One region of the Cohnella abietis genome, then DNA from elsewhere that is predicted to be linked to it. Evidence: predicted binding sites of a transcription regulator. Region 1 holds the regulator's gene; each other region holds the start of a gene.
What was found. Region 1 encodes LexA, which represses DNA repair genes until DNA is damaged. Its sites were predicted from a motif close to CGAACATATGTTCG; they were not measured.
Positions count from the first base shown of each region.

Region 2: a site for LexA is predicted at 2,063-2,076, ahead of KCTCHS21_RS20435 (Rpn/YhgA-type helix-turn-helix domain-containing protein). Genes of this name have one in related genera too.
Region 3: a site for LexA is predicted at 1,668-1,681, ahead of ruvC (crossover junction endodeoxyribonuclease RuvC). Genes of this name have one in related genera too.

Region 1 covers NZ_AP019400.1:3,490,680-3,494,789, forward strand. Annotated here, with positions in the region: gene KCTCHS21_RS15005 (hypothetical protein) at 1-30, shown strand, start outside; gene KCTCHS21_RS15010 (VanW family protein) at 149-976, shown strand; gene KCTCHS21_RS15015 (DUF6199 family natural product biosynthesis protein) at 1,056-1,250, opposite strand; gene lexA (transcriptional repressor LexA) at 1,369-1,992, opposite strand; gene KCTCHS21_RS15025 (LysM peptidoglycan-binding domain-containing protein) at 2,263-2,562, shown strand; gene KCTCHS21_RS15030 (DUF896 domain-containing protein) at 2,783-2,968, shown strand; gene KCTCHS21_RS15035 (hypothetical protein) at 3,075-3,593, shown strand; gene KCTCHS21_RS15040 (HAD family hydrolase) at 3,606-4,110, shown strand, end outside.
Region 2 covers NZ_AP019400.1:4,629,792-4,633,901, reverse strand. Annotated here, with positions in the region: gene KCTCHS21_RS20445 (anti-sigma factor family protein) at 1-737, shown strand, start outside; gene holA (DNA polymerase III subunit delta) at 967-1,998, shown strand; gene KCTCHS21_RS20435 (Rpn/YhgA-type helix-turn-helix domain-containing protein) at 2,178-3,098, shown strand; gene rpsT (30S ribosomal protein S20) at 3,308-3,580, opposite strand; gene gpr (GPR endopeptidase) at 3,709-4,110, shown strand, end outside.
Region 3 covers NZ_AP019400.1:2,258,852-2,262,961, reverse strand. Annotated here, with positions in the region: gene ruvB (Holliday junction branch migration DNA helicase RuvB) at 1-466, opposite strand, end outside; gene ruvA (Holliday junction branch migration protein RuvA) at 499-1,119, opposite strand; gene ruvC (crossover junction endodeoxyribonuclease RuvC) at 1,119-1,619, opposite strand; gene KCTCHS21_RS09625 (BofC C-terminal domain-containing protein) at 1,807-2,505, opposite strand; gene KCTCHS21_RS09620 (LysM peptidoglycan-binding domain-containing protein) at 2,571-4,110, opposite strand, start outside.

The DNA of each region.
Region 1 (4,110 bases):
TACTGGAATATTAATGGAAAGACAAACTAAATGAAAAAATGACTTTCTAATTAAGCAGAAAAACGAATCCAAGGATTTAGTCCACATACATAAAAAGCGTACGCTTTGCATATGAAGAAGGTTACCTCACAACGAACCCCTAGAGAGGATCGATGTAGACATGAAGAAACCAATTTCGAGATCCAAGCTACGACTTATGTTCGGGAAAACTTATTATACTTGGCGAAGATATGCTAGATGGTTGGTTGATGGTATTCCATTCGCGCGAACGTTCTCACAAGACCCACTTGCACATATTGTATTTCATCATGAAACACCAACGCTTCGGAAGCTAAAGGACGTGGATATGTGGCTCCAATATAACAAAGAAATCAATCTGGCGCTTGCGATTAAGCGTCTAAATGGGCTCCTCCTTGCGCCGGGTGAAACGATGTCATACTGGAAGCTTATCGGCAAAACAACAGCGCGTAAAGGTTATGTCCCGGGCATGTTGTTGTTTTATGGCGGCTTCAAGCCAGGGATAGGCGGAGGTCTTTGCCAGCTTTCGAACCTGATTTATTGGATGACGTTGCACACACCGCTAGCAGTCATGGAACGTCATCGGCATAGTTACGATGCATTTCCGGATACAAACCGAACACAACCTTTTGGTAGTGGGGCGACTTGTGCTTATAATTATTTGGATCTTATGATTTCGAATCCAACTACTACGCTTTATCAGCTTCGTCTTGAGTTGAAAGATCATGTTCTGCGAGGGGAGTGGCGTGCAGTTGAGAAATCATTATATACCTACGAAATCTATGAGAAGAAGCATCGCATCGAGCAGCAGTATTGGGGAGGTTACGTTAGGCGCAACGTACTTCATCGAAGCGTCTTCAACCAGGCGGGCGAGTTGATTGATGATGAATTTATTACCGAGAATAATGCACTCATGATGTATTCACCCTTATTATCTGAAACGGCAAAGGATGGCTAACCTTATATTACGAACGAGAAATGAGCTCATTAAAAATGCAGACGTTCGTTTTTAGGAGTGTTTGAGGTAGCATCGTTAATTAGAAGTTAGGAAGAACGACGAACAGGAACACAATTAGGACAACAATACTGCTAATCCTACTCATGAGTAAGTAGGCATCACTGGGTTCAGAATCTCCTTTAACCATCCAGCCATATCTTAAGTACCAGCCGAATGCAGGAAAGAAAATATTAAGTAGCGCCATGGCTATGAACAGGAAAGCGAAGATAATCATAATAATCAGCTCCTTGTTTAGTTATACGAGGAATGTAGGGAATAGTTTCCAATTAAAAACAGGCAACCCATCCAGACGAATGTCTGAGGGGGTTGCCTGTTTAGTTATAATGGCTTGTTTACAGGAAAGAACGAATGAGGCCGATGACTTTGCCAAGAATGCTGACATTAGGAAGCCGAATAGGTTCCATGCTTGCGTTCTCAGGCTGGAGACGAATATGGTCTCTTTCCTTATAGAAGGTCTTAACAGTTGCTTCGTTATCGTCCGTCATAGCTACTACGATATCGCCGTTGGTTGCAGTAGGCTGCTGACGAACGATTACATAGTCACCATTATGGATACCAGCATCAATCATACTGTCTCCCATAACGGATAGCATGAATACCGGCTGATCGCCTACCATGCTAATGGGAAGGGGGTAATATTCTTCGATGTTTTCCGTAGCTGTAATAGGCAAGCCCGCTGTTACTTTACCCAGTAAGGGGATAGGTCTAACAGAGGACGAGAATCTATAGTCAGAATCATCGTCATCCCCAAGAATCTCGATTGCACGAGGCTTGGTAGGATCCCGGCGGATTAAACCCTTCTTCTCTAGACGGTCTAAATGACCGTGTACGGTTGAGCTGGATGCTAAGCCTACGGCTTCTCCAATTTCACGGACGGAAGGGGGATACCCCTTGTCACGAACTTCGTTCTTGATGAATTCTAGTATAGAATTCTGGCGACTGGACATCTTGGACACGCCAAGCCCTCCCTATGTATCAGTTTTCATTATGACAAATTATAGCACAGAACTCGAGTTCGCACAAACATTCGTTCTACAGAACAAATGTTCCTAAAATAGTTGACTAGCACATATGTTCGTGTTACGATGTTACCAGAACAAATGTTTGGGGTGAACTTAATGGTGCATTTATGGGTAACGTCCAGCTCAGCTCCACTTTCTTCAATACATAATAATGATGCTTCTTTTAAGTCTGGACGGTTTTCTTCGCATAAGGGGACTCTCGTTATGCGTAATTGGAAATGGGCAAGAAGCTTGTTCTTTTTGTTCGCTTTTGTCGTGCTTTTCAGCGGCTTTGCACGTGTACATACTTCTGCCTCTTCTAGTGCAATCGTGCCTGCTACTCAGGAGGAGCTAGTGATTGTCATAGACAGCGGCGATACGCTCTGGGGGTTAGCTAATACCTATAAGAAGAATACATTGGATACCCGGGAAGCGATCCATCAGATATTAAAGCGTAATCGATTAGCCACTTCTGATTTAACGATAGGACAGACAGTCATTATTCCAGCTACAATTGTTTCCTAAACCCCTACAGGGTACGATTATTCCCGACCGGCTATTTCCGGTCTTTTTTTGTTGTCCACCTTTCTTGACAACCTATCTGCGGAAATGGCAAAGTATAGAGATGGCAAGAAAAAGCGGCTACAGTACCCACTGGGTGCTCATGGTGCTTTGAGTAGATGAGTTAGAAAAGAATAATGCATTTTTACTTGCTGTATCGTTAAAGAAAGGGAGTGTAAATGTCATGGAAAAATTGATTAACAGAATTAATGAATTATCCCGTAAAAATAAAACCGAGGGCTTGAACGAGAGTGAGTTAGCTGAACGCGAACAGCTCCGTCGTCAATATATTGATATCTTCAAGCAGAACTTCCGCCAGGAATTGGACCGCATTGAGGTCGTGGAAGACGAGCCAACAATTAAACACTGAGGCCGCTGGGAGAAGGTACAATGAATAATTAACACATGAAGCATCATGATGATAACGTGCTTCTACATCTATGTAGCGAGATACGTTAAAAACAAGGAGGAAGTTTATGTCCCGCTCATGGGAACGAATGGTCGAGAAAAATTCAAAGCAAATTAACAAACGCCGTAAAAAGGATGGCAAGAAAGGAATCAGTCCTAACGCGCCGCAAATAGACCGTTTTAGAGGTCGTAATTATATCGTTCCGATATTATTGCTCATGCTTATTCTGCTTTATATCACTATGGCTCAGCCATGGTCTAGTAACTTTATGCAGGATCAGACGCTATTCTGGGTGACGATAGGCTGTTATATCGTATTGGCCATTTTCTACTATTTACGTCGTCCTTATTTGTCGGTTAGTCGTGATACGCTGGAAACTCGGAAGTTTACCGGCTACAAAACATTGCGACCAACGGAAATACGCAAAATTACGGTTCAACCGGGTTATATTATCGTTGAATCCGTTAAGGGAGCTAACTGGGTATTTTCACGTTTAATGAATCGCTATCCGTTGGGTCTTATGAGTGAAAGATTAAAAGCATATTCAGAGCTGCACCATGTTGAGTGGGAAGTAAAAGCCAAGTGAGGAGAAGGCATAATGTCAGTCAAGGCTGTACTATTTGATTTAGATGATACGTTATTATGGGATGACCGTAGCGTAAGCGAGGCTTTCAAGGACACTTGTCGTTTCGCTGCAGAGGCAACTGGAGTTAATGAAGAGGAGCTTGAGGCTTCTGTTCGTCGCGAAGCAAGAGCGATCTATGAAACATACGAAACCTTCGGCTTTACTCAGATGATTGGTATTAACCCATTTGAGGCTTTGTGGGGAAAATTCGAACGTGGCGAGCACCCGATGTTTCGCAAGCTCCAGCAGCTGGCTCCTGAGTATCGGGTACATGCATGGACCCAAGGGCTTGCCGCACTAGGTGTTAATAATCCCGGCCTAGGACAACAGCTCGCTGACATATTCCCGGCTAAACGTCGTAGCTTGAAGTATGTCTATGAAGAAACGTTTGCCGTATTGGACGAGCTTAAAGAATCTTACAAGCTACTGCTTCTTACGAACGGTTCTCCAGATTTGCAACAAGAGAAGCTTGACGGAA
Region 2 (4,110 bases), 1.1 Mb from region 1:
CTGCAAGGTCACATCGTCCGTCTCGGCATTTATTTGGTAAAATATCGGGTGTGGTCGCTGCTGGCGTAGTTGCGGGGCTATTGATATTTAGCAATCCAAGCCAATGGATTTCAGGTGGGAGTGGCAGTCATAATGAAGCCGCTGCACCATCCCCATTTTCTTCTGTAGCTTCTTCTTCTGGGAATGAAGCAGGTTTATTATCAGACTCGATGTCTAGGATGAAGGGAGCAGAAATTGAAACCAACAAGGAATCAGCTTCCAGATCGATGGCATTGGAGCAATTTGATGACAAGTCTACTGTGCCAGATAAATCTTCGGTAAGCAAAGTTGAGCCAAGTTTAACCGCACCGCAGGAAAAAGATTCTACGGATATGGGTAAACAAGGGCTCAATGCTAAGGATCAATTTGGAGCGATTTTAACTGAGAACCCTAAGGCAGATATTCCTAAAGCGGATATTCCTAAGGAACCTTCAATGCTGATGTCCATCCCAGCCGCACTATCGTTTTCACCAGATGAGAAGTGGAGAGCTGTTGCGGTTGAAGGAGCAGGAACGTATCAGGTGTACAATACTGCTGATGATAGCCAGGTGTTTAATTCCGAGGCTCGTGAGGGTAAGATAAGCTTTCTGAACTGGAATGAGGATAGCACGATTCTTTATTTCACTTTCACGGATGCCAACGGAAATCAAACCCAGTGGCAGTTTGATACAATTAATGTTAAAGAAACATCACGCTAACCTATCCTCACCATTTGCGAGCTGTTGCATATAGTGTACAGATGGAGTTGACGTTCGTCTTCGGGCGACGTAGCGGTCGTTCGCGCACGGCACCATGGGCCGGCCGGCGAACGTTGATATAGATGTCCGAGCGCAAAGGGATTACATCTTCCTAAAGGTGTGATCTCTTTGTTGTTTGTTGTACAATGAAACAAACTACAATGTCTACATAGGGTTGGGGGATTTTAACATGGACGCTAAACAAGCTTTTCGTTTAATTAAGCAAGGCAGCATATCCCCGATATACGTCTGCTACGGAACAGAATCTTATTTGATGAATGAATTTATAGAGCGATTGCTGGAGCAGGTAGTTGAACCTGACCACCGGGAAATGGCTATCGTTCGTTTTGATACTGGTGAAACATCACTTGATGTCATTATAGAAGAAGCAGAAACTCTTCCGTTTCTTGTGCCAAGCAAAGTTATACTCGTCAGGGATAGTGTATTGTTCGCCTCGGGAAAAGAATCCAGTCGTATCGAACATCATCCAGAGAGACTGCTTACTTATATGGGGCAGCCATCCGAAACGACTATTCTTATTTTCCTAGTGGGTCACGAAAAGCTGGATGAACGTAAGAAGCTTGTCAAAACCGCTAAAACAAATGATTCCATCATTGCGTTCACGCCATTGCAGTCTGAAGAGCTGCTGCAATGGCTGAATAAGCGTGCAAGCAATCAAGGTCGTACAATGGGCAGCTCAGCTGCAGAGGAGCTTCTGCGTCGGGTGGGTACGGATTTGCATGCATTGGCTGCGGAGGCGGATAAGCTTTGCTTGCATGCGGGTCAGGGAGGGACAGTAACTGCACAATCTGTTCAAGAGCTCGTGCCGATGGCAACCGAGCAAAATGTATTCAAATTAACAGAGGAATTAGCTGCGCTCAGAACTGCGGCCGCCATTACGCTTTATTATGATTTGCTTAAGCAACGTGAGGAGCCGATTAAGCTGATGGCGCTCCTTGTACGTCAGTTCCGTAACATGCTTTATGTTAAGGAGCTTGGAAGTCAAGGCTACACTCCTCAACAAATGGCCACACAGATAGGGCTTCACCCATATGCAGTCAAAATTACAGCCGAGCAGGCGCGCAAATTCAGCCAGGAACGTCTGGCGACGATGCTTTCCGATCTTGCTGATCTAGACTATGCGATGAAAACCGGTCGTATTGAAAAAACAATAGGACTTGAGCTTTTTTTACTGAAGACAGGCTCGTCTGGAGCAAGCTAGAAATAGTTCGGGCACGACTTAACTCTTTTATAGACGGTACCCTATATTCATGGTACGATATCAGCGAATAACAGCTCGGACGTGAAGCACACGCCACTCGTTCTCCTACATGGAGAAACGGGTGGCGTTTTGTGTTTTATGGTACATATCTTCAGCTGCAATTGGAGGGAGAAACGAATATGAGTATTGATCACGATCGTTTATTCAAAGAACTGCTTCAAATCTTCTTCAAAGAGTTCATGGAGCTATTTTTTCCGAAAGCTTGCTCGTTTATCGATTTTTCACATGTAACTTTTCTTTCTGAGGAATTGTTCACGGATGTGATGGGAGGCGCAACAGGAAGGGTGGATGTTCTTATTGAGACTAGGCTGTTGGAAGAGGAAGTCGGTAATCGGGGAGGTATGGGTGATACGGATAAGGCATTGATAATTGTACATTTGGAGCCGCAGTCTTATTACCAAATTAATTTTTCTGAGCGAATGTTTCTGTATTCTAGTAAGCTCTACGAGAAATATCGCCGGCGTATTTTGCCGATTGCGATTTTTAACCATGAACGTGAAGCACAAGAGCCTGACAATTTTAGTTGGCATTTTCCTTTTCTAAGTGTGATGACATTTCGTTATTTTACGGTACAATTAAGTAAGCACAATTGGCGGGAATTTCTTGATAAAGATAACCCTGTTGCCGCTGCGCTCTTGAGTAGCATGGGATATAATAAGAGTGAACGAGTGATGGTGAAGCTTGAATTTCTACGTATGATGATGAAGATGCAATTGGATCCGGCACGAATGAGGATACTCACGGTATTTTTCGAAACTTATCTGCAATTAACCCCTGCTGAAAACATTCAACTACAGGAAAATATAGAACGAATATATCCGCACGAGGAGGAGAAGCTGATGGAATGGATGACCTCATGGGAGAAAAAAGGCAAAGAGGAAGGGTTGCAGGAAGGGCTATTGAAAGGTAAAGAAGAAGGCATACAAGAGAGTAAACAAGAAATCGCTCTAAAAATGCTTGAAAAAGGACTTAACCCAGAGATAATCGAAGAACTGACAGGATTAAGCTCTTCGCAGATCAGCAAGCTTCAAAAACACTGACGCCATTATGTGATGGACTTTGTCCATTTCTGAAAATAAAAACCCTCCTATGGAATCATTCTTCTACGAGGCTTCGAAAACCTTTAGATTTTTAAAAATGAAATTCATCAAAAAAAGCCATCCTATGTAGGAACCCTACAAGGGATGGCTTTTTCCTGGCTGCTGCCTTATGAGGGGCAGGTCAGCCGCATATGCGTCAGGCACAAGACTTAAGCTTGCGCGGACAATGCGTTGAGTTTTTTGGCCAGACGGGACTTTTTGCGAGCAGCTGCATTTTTGTGAATGAGCCCTTTTGTTGCCGCTTTGTCCAACTTCTTCTGAGCCGCGCCGTAAGCCGCTTTAGCAGCGTTTACGTCTGTTCCAAGGACCGCAACATCAGCAGTTTTAACAGCTGAACGTAGAGCGGACTTGCCCGAAGCATTACGTTGACGACGTGCTTCGTTCGTTTTAGTACGTTTAATAGCGGATTTGATGTTTGGCATTCTTTTCACCTCCAGCAAAAACAGAAGTATTTCTCCACACAACTTGTAATATTCTATCATGCAAGGGGGTAAAAAGCAAGCTGATATCCCACCATATTGCACAAACGAAAGGGGTTTTATTTCACATGATGAATGCAGATTTATCTAAGTATAACGTACGTACTGATCTTGCGCTAGAAGCGCAGGAAATGGCGACACAGGGGCAGCAAAATGGACAAGTACCCGGAGTATGGTCTGAGTCTGAAAGTGCGGATGGTATTACGATATCACGTATGGAGATTAAAGACGAGCAAGGGGCTCAGCAGATCGGGAAGATGATAGGCCACTATGTTACTTTAGAGGTGCCAGAGCTACGTGAGGGAGATACGACACTCCAGGATAAGGTTGCCACTTCGTTCGCTCGGGAATTCGAAGCATTTCTCAAACGGATTGGAATTAATAAGACAAGCAGTGTGCTAATAGTGGGTTTGGGAAATTGGAACGTTACCCCAGACGCTCTTGGACCAATTGTCGTAGAAAATATTATGGTA
Region 3 (4,110 bases), 1.2 Mb from region 1:
AAGTAAATTTAGGCAAATCAAGGCGTACCGAACGTGCGCTTGGCCCTTTACCTATTATAAAATCAAGCGCGAAATCCTCCATCGCAGGATAAAGCACTTCCTCAACCGTTCGATGCAGCCGATGAATTTCATCAATGAATAGAACATCGTTTTCTTGAAGATTAGTCAGGATCGCAGCAAGATCACCAGGACGTTCAATAGCAGGACCACTTGTTGTACGGATGTTAACGCCAAGCTCATTCGCGATAATATTGGAAAGCGTTGTTTTCCCCAAGCCTGGTGGACCATACAGCAGAACGTGATCGAGCGGCTCTTTCCGCATTTTAGCAGCTTCTATGTATATCTTTAAGTTGTCCTTTACTTGCGCCTGGCCAATATATTCTGCCAAGTAACGAGGGCGCAGGCTATATTCAACCGCTTGATCCTCCATCATTAAATGCGCGGTAATGATTCGGTCTTCCTCCATGGCTCCCGCCTCCTCTACCGCTAATCAGCTATCTATCCTTGAAACAATTGCTGCAGAGCTTTCTTAATTAGCACATCCGGGGATTCGTCTCCGGTTACCTTGTCTTTAAGAACCAGCCATGCCTTATCTAATTCCACATCACGATAGCCAAGACCAGTTAGCGCTTCACGTGCCGCTGCCCACGCCGAGCTGCTGTCGGATGCTACGCCTGGCATTTCAAGATCTATCATGGACGCAACCGCCCAACGACTATCTAAAGTACCCAGCTTATCTTTCAAATCAAGAATCATTCGTTGTGCAGTTTTCCTACCAATCCCAGGAAGCTTCGTGAGAAAAGCGATATTTTCTTGCTGAATGGCTGCAACTACAGTTTCCGGTCGGCCTCCAACAAGCACTCCAAGCGCAACCTTAGGGCCAATTCCTGATACTTCCAGCAATCTACGGAATAAGGCTTGCTCATCTCTTGTCGTAAAACCGAATAACTGAGTAGCATCCTCGCGAACATGATAATGAATAAATAATTGCACTTGATCTTCGTTCCGAGACAATCCATAAGGGTTAGGTGTAAATACACGATAACCAACATCATGAACATCAAGAACGACGTATTCGCTTTCTATATGAGCAACTTTTCCTCGTAAATAATCGATCATTAGCGTATCACTCCATTCAATCGATCATTTAAGACGATGGAATGCGCATGGCAGATCGCTACAGCGAGCGCATCAGCAACATCGTCCGGCTTAGGTACTACCGATAATTTAAGCAGCATCTTGACCATTTCCTGAACTTGTTTTTTCTCGGCGGCCCCATAACCTACAACGGCTTGTTTCACCTGCATCGGGGTGTATTCCCCAATAGTTAAACCTCGTTGTGCCGCTGCCAGTATGAAAACCCCACGGGCTTGTCCAACACTAAATGCATTCGTTACATTCTTGTTGAAAAACAGCTTCTCGACAGCTACCGTATCCGGTTTATATTGGTCCAATAAGGTACAAGCCGAATCATAAATTTGCTTTAAGCGTAATTCCTGCGGTGTTCCTGCCGCCGTTTCTATACACCCATATTGAACCGGGGTTAATTTGTGCCCCACTTTATCAATAAAACCGAATCCCATGATGGCTATTCCAGGGTCGATTCCCAAAATCCTCATGAATGCGATACCCCGCTTTCAAGCTTTCCATACATACTTCATTTGATTATAACAAATGTTCGCCCCCATGAGAACAGAAGGAGAACACATTAATCTAATTGTAATCAAACAAAACAACAAAAAGAGGCCAGCCAGAAAGCTCTGGTGACCTGAAATTAGATGTGAATTTGTTAGCCTTCATTGCCGTTTACTGACGTGAAGCCTGTGACTTCAAACGGGCAAAATCATTAAAGGTGGATAATACGCTGTTATATTCATCTTTGTCTGCAACCCGAATACCAGTGGTCAGCTCATGCACACGTTCCAGCGGCATGCGGGTTTCGAGCATATTGACATCCAGCTGGAAGAAGGTCCTTAACACTTTTTCACGCCAGGGTGGCCCCTCATATAACGATAGGTTGCCATCCTTGTCCATACCGAAATATGCCGTCTTGCGACATTCCGGTGACAAATCATCTACAGCCTCCTCGATCAATACTTGACCAGAAGGGTTAAATTTTACTTGCCACTCCCAATGTGACTTTAATAGCTCTTCTGCTTCGGCAGCCGTATGTCTCCCTAGCTTACGCGTCTCTTCCCCGCACAAATAGGTTCTGTGTAGGACAAGCTCTACCTGTCCCCCCCATTCTTTAAGGGAACGTATGACTTGTTCACGCTCAGTTTTTGCTGGTTCATCCTTAACATCCAGGTTGTCCACCCATACAGGGACAGTGTCGATCTGTGCAAACATCCCTGATTGATTGTTTGTTATTATTCTATGGGCTAACCAGGTGCCTGCCAGAGTGGCAAGTAGAAAAAACCCGACACCCGCTCCTAGAGACCAGACATGGCGACGTTTCCTCTTTAGCGATTTCTTTATTTCCTTTAATATACGAAAGCGAGACACCGGAATCCCCTTCTCTGCTGTTTTCTTTATTATTCCCTGGGAATTCCGGCGCTATGCGTATTTTATTACCATTTAATCCAAGGCAGGTTTTCCTTCCGTCTTGGTTTGCTTTGCCTTGCTGATGCTGCTAGCTTTGCCTTTGGCTTATTTTGAAGTTGACGTTTCTTTACAGAAGGCGATTGACTGATTAAGTCATCTTCATTCTCGGAGGAACGGTCATTTTCATTCTCATTCTCTCTTAGCGGGCCTAAAGGCGGTAAAGGTGGAATAGGCGGAATTGCTCCGAAATAAGGATCAAATTGTTGACCATAGTTAGCTCCATTTACCGTTGCTAGCCCTTGATTGGCTCCCAAAGGAACATCCCCCATCGGCGCTCCATAATAAGGACTATACTGCATGCCAGGGTAGCTGCCGAATGGATTGACCGATTGCGGTGCATTTCCAAAAGGACCGTTCGCTATCGGGGAAACCCCATATGCGGGAGCTCCATAAGAAAATCGATCTGCAGAATAAGCCATTCCTTGATAGCCATCAGCATAAGGTGCCAACCCCGCATTGGCCTCCGTTGGTACAGAATAGGAAGACGGTCCTCCGCAGTTGCATCCTGACTTTTTCTTCACGCCCGCCACTGGCATCGGATAGGCCGTTCCTTGCCCATATACCTGATTATTGGGCTGACTGTAAGAGTATCCCTGAAGCCCTGGCAAACTGCCAATATGCCCACCAATGTGACCACCTAGAGGGCCAATACCTGGCGGGAGACCATATCCATAGCCGTGTCCATGGCCATAGCCTTCATGGTTGCTCTCCGGGCTAACGACAGGCTGCTGCTGCATTCCATAGCCGTGTCCGTAGCCATGTTCTTCATACGTGCTCTCTGCGCTAACGACAGGCTGCTGTTGCATTCCGTATCCGTAGCCATGTCCTTCATACGTGCTCTCTGGGCTAACAAGAGGCTGCTGCTGCATTCCGTAGCCGTGTCCGTAGCCATGTCCTTCATACGTGCTCTCTGGGCTAACGACAGGCTGCTGCTGCATTCCGTAGCCGTGTCCATAACCATGTCCTTCGTACGTGCTCTCTGGGCTTACGACAGACTGCTGCGTTTCGGAGCTGTAAGGCATTGGTACTTGATAATGTGATCCATGCCCATAAGATGGAGACTGAATAGTTGGAGCCGTCGCACTACCGTAGATCGGCTTTGTTTCGATAATAGGTGTTACGACTACTGGCGGTTGTACAGCGATTGGTGTTACGACTACTGGCGGTTGTACAGCGATTGGTGTCGGAACAGGAGTTGCAGGCGTAACAGCTGTCGGCGTAATCGGCGCCGGGAGTGGCGTGGGGATAGGCTGAATACCCGTATTTGCTTTCGTTCCTGTGCTTGGCTTTAAACCTGTATTTGCTTTTCCATGTGCAGCCCCTTCATGCATTGTGGCAGCAGGAGACACGGCGGTGCCATTCGCTGTTTTTGGAATATTGACGACTTCTCCCGTCAATAAAGCATTAGGATTTTTAAGTTGTGGATTGGCTTTAATTAAATCCACAAGCTGGATTCCCCAAGCTTTAGAAAGCTTCCACAAAGTATCTCCCTGCTGCACGATATGA